DNA from 3 places in the Streptomyces odontomachicola genome. Region 3 is predicted to be linked to each of the others. Evidence: riboswitches for the same ligand, from Rfam matches in the RefSeq annotation. Region 3 holds a riboswitch; each other region holds the start of a gene.
What was found. A riboswitch is a leader RNA that binds a small molecule or an ion and turns the genes downstream of it on or off. The one in region 3 is predicted to bind glycine.

Region 1: another riboswitch for glycine. It lies ahead of gcvT (glycine cleavage system aminomethyltransferase GcvT); the one in region 3 lies ahead of ABEE00_RS06985 (trimeric intracellular cation channel family protein).
Region 2: another riboswitch for glycine. It lies ahead of gcvP (aminomethyl-transferring glycine dehydrogenase); the one in region 3 lies ahead of ABEE00_RS06985 (trimeric intracellular cation channel family protein).

The regions. Positions count from the first base shown of each region.
Region 1 is NZ_JBCFOK010000017.1:84,498-87,761, reverse strand. Features, by position in the region: gene glyA (serine hydroxymethyltransferase) at 1-157, opposite strand, end outside; gene gcvH (glycine cleavage system protein GcvH) at 220-600, opposite strand; gene gcvT (glycine cleavage system aminomethyltransferase GcvT) at 760-1,902, opposite strand; glycine riboswitch at 2,067-2,165, opposite strand; gene ABEE00_RS27855 (AAA family ATPase) at 2,417-3,106, shown strand; gene ABEE00_RS27850 (enhanced serine sensitivity protein SseB) at 3,227-3,264, shown strand, end outside.
Region 2 is NZ_JBCFOK010000016.1:209,510-212,773, reverse strand. Features, by position in the region: gene ABEE00_RS27455 (DNA polymerase IV) at 1-566, shown strand, start outside; gene ABEE00_RS27450 (PRC-barrel domain-containing protein) at 700-1,071, opposite strand; glycine riboswitch at 1,215-1,315, shown strand; gene gcvP (aminomethyl-transferring glycine dehydrogenase) at 1,501-3,264, shown strand, end outside.
Region 3 is NZ_JBCFOK010000003.1:399,711-402,974, forward strand. Features, by position in the region: gene ABEE00_RS06975 (pyridoxal phosphate-dependent decarboxylase family protein) at 1-285, shown strand, start outside; gene ABEE00_RS06980 (subtilase-type protease inhibitor) at 672-1,118, shown strand; glycine riboswitch at 1,287-1,385, shown strand; gene ABEE00_RS06985 (trimeric intracellular cation channel family protein) at 1,601-2,227, shown strand; gene ABEE00_RS06990 (hypothetical protein) at 2,535-2,792, shown strand; gene ABEE00_RS06995 (VOC family protein) at 2,890-3,264, opposite strand, start outside.

The sequences.
Region 1 (3,264 bases), on a different contig from region 3:
TGGTGAGAACCGAGCCCTGGGCCTCCATCGAGGCCACCGGGGCGAAGTTCTCCGAGGCGATCATTTCCAGGGTGGACTGCTGGCGGTCGAGCTCGGAGTCGACTGCGGCGGCGACGTCCGGGTCCACCTCGTGGAGAGAGCTGTTCAGAAGCGACATGGATCCATCCCTCAGGAGCGGGCGTTGGGTCATGAAGGGCTGAGGCCCGTGAGCGGCGGTGCTCAGGCCCCCGCGGCGAAGGCGGTGTACTCGTCGGCGGACAGCAGGTCGTCCGGCTCCTCGGTCACCTTCACCTTGAACAGCCAGCCGCCCTCGAAGGGGGCGGAGTTCACCAGCGCCGGGTCGTCCACCACGTCCTGGTTGATCTCGGTGACCTCGCCGGAGACCGGCGCGTAGAGGTCGCTCACCGACTTGGTGGACTCCAGCTCGCCGCAGGGCTCGCCCGCGGTGATCGAGTCGCCTACCTCAGGGAGCTGTACGAAGACCACGTCGCCGAGCGCGTCGGCCGCGTGCGAGGTGATGCCGACCGTCGAGACGCCGTCCTCGGCGTCGGTCAGCCACTCGTGCTCCTTGCTGTAGCGAAGCTGCTGGGGGTTGCTCATGGTGCGATTCTCCTGGATGAGAGGTGTGCGGAGGAAAACGGTCCCGGAAGGTGGGACGAGACCCACAGTCCGTGCCCTGGAGGTTTAGCGTTCCGGGTGCTCCGGCGGGCCCTTTTCGTACGGATATGGCGCGTGCTCTGCGCCGTCGCTCGGGAGAGCTCAGCGCTGCCGCTTGTAGAAGGGGAGCGCGACCACTTCGTACGGCTCGTGCTTGCCCCGGATGTCCACCGCGACACCCTCGGTGCCGGGCTCGGAGCGGGCGGCGTCCACATACGCCATCGCGATCGGCTTGCCCAGGGTGGGGGAGGGCGCGCCGGAGGTGACCTCGCCGATGACCGTACCGTCGGCGGCCGAGACCACCGGATATCCGGCGCGCGGCACCCTGCGGCCCTCGGCGATCAGGCCGACGAGCTTGCGCGGCGGGGCCTTCTCGGCGCGCTCCTTGGCGGCCTCGAGGGGCTCGCGGCCCACGAAGCGGCCGCCGTTGGTCTCCTTCTCGAACTTCACGATGCGGCCGAGGCCCGCGTCGAAGGGGGTGCTCGCGGTGGAGAGCTCGTGCCCGTACAGCGGCATGCCGGCCTCGAGGCGGAGGGTGTCGCGGCAGCTCAGCCCGCAGGGGACGAGGCCCGCGTCCTGGCCCGCCTCGGTCAGCGCCTCCCACACGGCGACCGCGTCGGCGGGGTCGGTGAACAGCTCGAAGCCGTCCTCGCCGGTGTACCCGGTGCGGGCGATCAGCGCCTGCTTGCCCGCGACGGTGCCGGGCAGGCCCGCGTAGTACTTCAGGCCCTCCAGGTCGGCGTCGGTGAGCCGGGCGAGGATGCCGGCTGCCTCCGGGCCCTGGACCGCGAGCAGCGCGTACGCGTCGCGGTCGTCGCGGACCTCGGCCTCCTTGAAGCCGTCCGAGCGCGCGGTGAGCGCGTCCAGCACGACCTGGGCGTTCGCGGCGTTGGCGACGACCATGTAGGTCTGCTCGCCGGTGCGGTAGACGATCAGGTCGTCGAGGATGCCGCCGTTCTCGTCGCAGATCATGGTGTAGCGGGCGCGGCCGACGGCGAGCTTGGTGAGGTTGCCCACCAGCGCGTAGTCCAGCAGCTCGGCGGCCTGCGGCCCGGAGACGGTGATCTCGCCCATGTGCGAGAGGTCGAAGAGTCCTGCCCGGGTGCGCACGGCGTTGTGCTCGTCGCGCTCGCTGGCGTACCGCAGCGGCATGTCCCAGCCGGCGAAGTCGGTCATCGTCGCGCCGAGCGCGCGGTGCGTGGCATCCAGCGCGGTCTTGCGCGGGGAGGGCGGTGTGTCGGTCACGGTTCAGGCTCCCGGTGTGTGGGGACGCGGTTGTCCTCCCCATCTGTCATCGGAACCTGAGAGGTTCGCCGCCATCCCCGCTGCGCGGGGCCCGGCTTGCACCTTGGGTGGAGCCTCCGACGGCCCGGGTGTCCGGGGGCGGCGGCCCGCTTTTCAGATCTGCCTCACCCTGCGCGGTATCGGGGCCTGAGAGATTCAAGGGAGGAACTTGCTCCTTCGGCGCCCCGTCGGTGTGCGGACGGGGACTCTCCCGCGCGGGCTCAAGCGGCCGGTATGGAGTTGGCCCGCACATCATGGCATGGGCCTCCACCCCGGGTCCCCCCGGCCGAGCAGCTTTTTTCCGCCGCCTTGTGGCCGAGTACGGGCAGCGCACGGACTTTCCGGGGGCGGCGGCGCCCCGCCGGGGCCGGAGGGCCGGAGTCCGCTCGCCTTGAACCGCATTACCGATCCTTGACACTCTCGGGGAAAGCCGCGGCGAGCGGCCGGATGCGGGGAGGGCGATCGGGTGGGCAGCCTGCGCAGTGCGTACGCCGCGGTGAGCGCGACGGTGACCGGGAGCGGCACGGAGGGCGGGCCCGAGCCCGCCGTGCCCGCGCCGCGCGCCGCGCCCGCGGCACCCTTCCCCGCGGCGGAGCGCCGCGACCTGCGGGGCACGGCCCCGGACGGCGTGCTGCGCTTCGCGGCCGGCGACCGGCTGGTCGTCTCAGGGCTGCCGGGCAGCGGCAAGTCCACGCTGATGCGGCGCACCCTCGCGCTCGGCGACGCGGTGCGGCGCATCGACTCCCAGGACATGCGCGAGCGTTGGGAGCACCGGATGCCCGACTGGCTCCCGTACGGGATGTACCGACCCTTTGTCCGGCTGGCCCATTTCGCCGGGCTCCGCGGTGCGTTGGCCTCCGGCGCGAGCGTGGTGGTGCACGACTGCGGGACCCAGAGCTGGGTGCGCCGCTGGGTCGCGCGGGACGCCAGGCGCCGCGGGCGCGGCATGCACCTGGTGCTGCTCGACGTGCCGCCCGGCACCGCGCTGGAGGGCCAGGCGGCGCGCGGCCGGGGCGTCTCCGGGTACGCCTTCGTACGGCACAGGCGGGCGGTCGCGCGGCTGATCGGGCTCGCGGAGTCGGGGCGTGCGCCGCGGGGCTGCTCCTCCGTCGTCCTGCTGGACCGCGCGGCAGCGGGCTCCCTGACGGGGATCGCCTTCGAGTAGCGGGACCGCCCCCCCCGGGGGGACCGCCGTCGGCCGGTGCGGGGGTACGCCGGGAGAGAGCCCGATGGGGAACAGCGGCGGCGGGAACACCCGCTCGGGAACCCCGGATAGGGTGATCGCATGAGCATGCTGCAGGACTTCGGGCCCGGCCACGGCGG
Region 2 (3,264 bases), on a different contig from region 3:
ACGGCGTGGACACCACGGCGGGGGTGCGGCTGCTGGGGGTCGCGGTGAGCGGTCTCGCGGACTTCACGCAGGAGGACCTGTTCGCGCAGGCGGCGGAGGCGGCCGAGGCAGCCGAGGGTGAGGAGGCCGCGCGAGCCGCACAAGCCGCACAAGCCGCGCAAGCCGCACAGGCAGCGCAGGCTGCCCAGGCCGCGCAGACCACAGAAGGCGCAGCGGGCGCTGAGGAGGCGCGCGAGGCCGGGGGCGACGAAGAGCCGGAGCAGGGCGCGGAGGGCGCTGAGAGCGGCGAGGAGAGCTCAGAGGAGGGCTCGGGGGAGGGCGGTCGGGAGCCGGAGGTGCGGCGGCGGTGGCTGCCGGGCCTGGACGTGCGGCATGCCGAGCACGGTCACGGCTGGGTGCAGGGCAGCGGCGTCGGGCGGGTCACGGTGCGCTTCGAGCGGCCGGGGGATCCGCCGGGGCGGGTGCGGACCTTCGCGGTGGACGATCCGGCGCTGAGGCCCGCCGAGCCGCTGCCCCTGGCGCCCATGGACGCGCGTGGGCAGCCGTCCGCCGACTCGGCCGCGTAAGGGCATCGATTACGGAGGGGGGCGAATGGTGACGTTGTGCGACCAATCGGTGCCGCCGCGGGGTCCGAGGCGGCCCCGGGCGGCTGGAGCGGGCGGAGTGGACGGCGCGGGCGCGGGGCCGCTGCCGGCGGGGTCAGCTCTCGGAGCCTGCTATGCGGCCGAAGTCGCGGTCGGCGGGCGCGGGGGCCGCGGCCGGGAGGTCGAGGCCGTAGTGGCGGTAGAGCTGGAGCTCCTGCTCGGGGGAGAGGTGCCGCCCCACGCCGAAGTCGGGCGCGTCCTTGATCAGCGCCCGCTCGAAGGGGATGCGCAGGGCCTCGTCCACCACCTCGCTGGGCTCCAGCGGCACGAAGGCGTCCCGGCTGAAGAGGCCGGTGCGGACGGCGGCCCACTCAGGGGCTCCCGTGGCGTCGTCGAGATACACCTCGTCCACGGTGCCGATCTTCGTGCCGTGGGTGTCGAACGCCTTGCGGCCGATCAGGCTCCGCGGATCGATGTCGGTCTGCACGGTCCCTCCAAAAAGGTCGCAACAGCACCAAGGAGTTCCCCTGGGGCGGTAGTACAACGAAACGGCAATTTTCGGTCGTTGGCCACTCGAGCGCACAGCCGGTTTCATCGGGTTACCGCGCTGGTAGGCTCAGAAACGGCTGTCGACCCCACGCGGGAGAGTCCTCCGGTGGCACAAGTGCCGGGGGCGCCGAAGGAGCAACTCCTCCCCGGAATCTCTCAGGCTCATGTACCGCGTGGACGAGGCCACTCTGGAAAGCAGGGCGGGCCCGGACGAGCGCCGAAGCCCCTCCTCGCCGACGGTGTAAGCCGGTCCGGGCAACCGGACGGGCCGGTGAATCTCTCAGGTGGAGATGACAGAGGGGGAGGTCGTCCGGGCACCCGTATGTGGTGCCCCTCGTAGGTCGCAGAGACCAGGAGGCCTCCGCAGATGACTGCCAACCGCATCCCCCTCTCCGCTCTGGAGCGGGACACCCCCTTCGAGGCCCGGCACATCGGGCCCGATGCCGGGGCGCAGGCGAAGATGCTCGCCCAGGTCGGCTACGGCTCGCTGGACGAACTCACCGCAGCCGCCGTGCCGGACGTGATCAAGAGCGCGGGCGCGCTGCAGCTTCCCGAGGCCCGCAGCGAGGCCGACGTCCTCGCCGAGCTGCGGGAGCTCGCGGACCGCAACCAGGTGCTCCAGCCCATGATCGGCCTCGGCTACTACGGCACCCACACCCCGCCCGTGGTGCTCCGCAACGTGATGGAGAACCCGGCCTGGTACACCGCCTACACCCCGTACCAGCCGGAGATCTCGCAGGGCCGCCTCGAGGCGCTGCTCAACTTCCAGACCGTGGTGGCCGATCTGACCGGGCTGCCCACCTCCAACTCCTCGCTGCTGGACGAACCGACGGCGGCCGCCGAGGCGATGGCGCTCTCGCGGCGCGTGGGCAAGGTCAAGCAGGGCGTGTTCGTGGTGGACGAGGACTGCCTGCCGCAGACGATCGAGGTGATCCGCACCCGCGCCGAGCCCACCGGCGTGGAGGTCGTGGTCACCCCGCTCGGCGACGGGATCCCCCAGGAGATCGCCGAGCGCGGCGTGTTCGGCGTGCTGCTGCAGTACCCGGGCGCCTCCGGCGCGGTGCGCGACCACCGTGCCGTGATCGAGCAGGCCCACGAGCTCGGCGCGATCGTCACCGTGGCCGCCGACCTGCTCGCGCTCACCCTGATCACCTCGCCCGGCGAGCTGGGCGCGGACATCGCGGTCGGCTCCAGCCAGCGCTTCGGCGTGCCGATGGGCTTCGGCGGGCCGCACGCCGGATACATGGCGGTGCACGACAAGTTCGCGCGCAGCCTCCCGGGCCGCCTCGTCGGCGTGTCCAAGGACGAGGACGGCGCTCCGGCGTACCGGCTCGCGCTCCAGACCCGTGAGCAGCACATCCGCCGCGAGAAGGCCACCAGCAACATCTGCACCGCGCAGGTGCTGCTCGCCGTGATGGCCGGGATGTACGCGGTCTACCACGGCCCCGAGGGCCTGGCCGCGATAGCTCGCCGCACCCACCGTTACGCGGCGGTGCTGGCCGCCGGGCTGCGCGCGGGCGGCGTCGAGGTCGTGCACGGCGACTTCTTCGACACCGTGACCGCGCGGGTGCCGGGACGGGCCGCCGAGGTCGTGGAGCGGGCCCGCGAGGCCGGGGTGAATCTGCGTCACACGGACGCCGACCACGTGGGCATCGCCTGCGACGAGACCACGGGGCGCGACCAACTCAGCGCCGTGTGGTACGCGTTCGGCGTCGAGGGCGACGTGGCGGCGCTGGACGAGGCCACGCGGGACGCGCTGCCCGGCGGGCTGCTGCGCCAGGACGAGTACCTCACCCACCCGGTCTTCCACGAGCACCGCTCGGAGACCGCGCTGCTGCGCTACCTGCGCCGTCTCGCCGACCGCGACTACGCGCTGGACCGCGGCATGATCCCGCTCGGCTCCTGCACCATGAAGCTGAACGGCACCACCGAGATGGAGGCCGTGACCTGGCCCGAGTTCGGCGCGCTGCACCCCTTCGCGCCGGTCGGCCAGGCCGCCGGGTACCGGAAGCTGATCGGCGAGCTGGAGGACAGGCTCGCCGAGATCACCGGGTACGACGCCGTGTCGCTGCAGCCCAACGCCGGGTCCCAGGGCGAGCTCGCCGGGCTGCTCGCGGTGCGCGCGTACCAC
Region 3 (3,264 bases):
GACATCGTCGCCTTCCTCCCGCGTACGGCACGGCTCTCCGAGGCCGACCGCGTCTCGGCCGCGGTGATGGAGGCGGGGATGTCGGCGCCGCCGGCGGAGTCCGTCTTCCTCGCCACGTACGGGGTGACGCCCGAGGCCCTGGCCGTACGGGGGCACCGCGTCGAGGCGGACGCGGAGGGCGGGCGCATCCTGCGCAGCGTGCTGATGAAGCCCGAGCACGAGGAGTGGGTGGAGGAACTCCACGTGCGGGCCGAGGGGTTGGCCCGCACGGCCCTGGCGCTCTGAAGACTCACCGCTGCACACCCCTGGACCCCGACGGCACTTGTCAGGTAATCAAAGGAACAACAACCGTATGACTTTGGAGGTTGGGCCCTGCAATTCAGTTGACCATGCATGGCCAGGTTGCATCGCTTGCTTCGCAAAGCGTGTCGTAGATGCCTGGAGCGTCCGATTGGCTCCGGAATCCCCCTCCGCTCCCAGCAGTCACAACGGCCGTACGGGGGCGAGGGGGCGGAGTGTGCGCGGGGTGGGTTTCCTGGGACGGAAGGCGGCAACTGGCCATAGTGCGGCCTCCGATACTGTCCGCAATCCGATGTGCCGATTGTGTAATCCGGACGTCGGCACAGCAGGCTCTGGGGCGTCAACCGAAACCTCCAACCCGAGGAGTTGCCGTGTTACGCATCAAGAGCCTGGTTCTGGGGACGGCCGCCGCGGCCTGCCTGGCCATCGGGCTGGCTCCCGCCGCGACCGCCGCGACGCCGCCCGCCGGCTCTGCTGCCCCCTCGGCCAAGAGCCTGTACGCCCCGTCGGTGCTCGTCCTCACCAAGAGCCAGGGCGCCGACGCCCCCGTCGAGCGCGCCGTGATGCTGCGCTGTCTGCCCGTCGGCGGCGACCACCCCGTGGCGGCCGACGCGTGCTCCGCGCTGAACAAGGCCGGGGGCGACCCCGCGGCGCTGCCCGCCGCCGTCGGCGAGCCGAGCACGGCCTGCACCACCGACTGGCGCCCGGTGACCGTCACCGTCCAAGGCACCTGGGACGGGCGTCTGGTGCACTACACCAAGACCTTCGGCAACACCTGCGAGATGGAGAAGCAGACGTCCTCTGTCTTCGCCTTCTGAGCGCCGAGCACCGAGCGCTGAACGACCGGCGCTGAGCCCCGCTCGCTGAGCGCCGTGAGCAGAGCACGCCCCCGGACCGGACGGCCGCCGGTACCGGGGGCGTCCGTGCGGAATGGTGCCGGTGAGGCGCGTGTTAGCCTTATCGGCTGACAAGTGAAGACAGGCCGATGACCCCGTGCGGGAGAACCACGGCGGGCGCCCAGTGCCGCGTGGTGCCGAAGGAGCAACACTCCCGGAATCTCTCAGGCCGGTTACCGTACGGACGAGGCGACTCTGAAAAGCGGCACCGACGACGATGCCGCGCCCACGGGGCAAACCGCCGAGCACGCGCACGCGCAGCGAGAACGCGCACGGTGCGGCGGTGAAACTCTCAGGCTCCATGACAGAGCGGGAAACGACCGCGCCGCGCATGCCGCAACGCCCCGAGCGTCGCCGCCGCATGCCCGGCTTCCGTTCCCGCGAGAATCCGGAGCCCCGCCTTGGTGCTGCATGTCCTCTACCTGATCGGCATCGCCGCGTTCGCCGCCAGCGGCGTGCTGGCCGCGCACGAGGCGCGGATGGACCCCTTCGGCGGCCTCGTCCTCGGCTTCGCCGCCGCGATATCCGGGGGCACGCTGCGTGACGTGCTGCTGGACCGCCGCCCCCTCTACTGGACCCACGACTGGGTGCTGCTCGCGGTGATCGCGGGCGTCGCCGTCCTCACCGGCCTCTACCTCGCGCACCGCCGCTCCTTCCCGCACCGCACCCTGCTGCTGGTGGACGCGCTCGGCCTCTCGGTCGTGACCGTCATCGGCGCGCGGGCCGCGCTGGAGGCCGGGGTCACCCCGCCCGCCGTGGTCATCCTGGCGGTGCTCACCGGCGTCACCGGCGAGATCGTGCGCGACCTGCTGTGCGGGGAGAGCCCGCCGCTGCTGCTCCGCGAGGACTTCTACGCGACCGCCGCGGCCGTCGGCGCGCTCTGCTTCCTGTGCATGAACCTGCTCGGCGTCCCGGACACGCCCACCACCATCGCCTCGGCCGGAGTGGTCTTCCTGCTGCGGCTCTGCGCGATCCGCTACGGCCTGCGGCTGCCCACCCTGAGCCCGGCCTGGCGCAGCGCCGGGGCGTGAGCACGCGCACGCCCCGTCGGCGCGGAGGCGGGCGCGGGACCCAACAGCCGTGTGCCCCACAGCGGTTGCCGCTCCGGTTGCCGTCGTCCCGAAGCCTTGTCCCGAACGTGATCGCCGCGTGATCAACTCGGTGAAGAAGTTCACAGGCCGAGGCCCTGGCTGGCCGCGTCCGGTGTGCTCTGCCTAGGGTCTGGACGCCCGCCACGACCAGGCGGGGCCCGTACGCGCACGCACCCGGCGCGCGCGTACGCCACGACCGACCGCAGGCGCGCACCGCGACGCACGACTTCCGCACAGGGGGAACCAGGTGAACACCCGGGCCCAGAAGGCGCTCGACAACCTGTACGGGATTCCCGCCACGCTCGTCATCGCCGCCTGGATCTCCTTCAAGCTGCCCAGGGTCGCTGACGGCGTCGGCTGGAGCCTGTACGCGGTGGCCTGGGGCATCCTGCTGAGCATCCTCGTCGGCTGCCTGGTCCGCAGGACCAGGCCGGGCACCGGCGGCGCCGCGGTAGGCGTGCTGCTCGCCGTCTTCGGCCTGATCTTCTCCCTCGGCCACGGCTGAGGCCGCGCACGACGGCTGATGCCGCGCACGGGGGCACCGAGGTACGGGGCCCTAGCTGGGGCCCGGGGCCCGGGCTTGGGACCCGTACAGCGTCCGCTCAGCTCCCCGTGCTGATCTGCTGCACCGCCCAGACGTTGCCGTCCGGGTCGGCGAAGTGCAGGAAGCCCACGGTCTCGAGCTCGGCATGGCTCTCGTCGCCGCGCGCGGGGCGCAGTCCCTCCGGGCCGGCCAGCTCGAAGTCGCTGACGGGGACGCCGTGTTCGAGGAGCAGGGCGCGGGCGGCGCGCAGGTCCTCCACCACGAGCCTGAGGCCGCTGAGCGCGCCGGGCTCCAGCGGCGAGAGCCCGTCGCCGATCACGATCGCGCAGGCCGAGCCCGGCGGGGTGAGCCGCACGCTGCGCACGGCCCCCGTTCCTTCGCCCCCGGTGTCGTGGTCGACACGGAAGCCCAGCCGCCGCGCGTAGAAATCCCG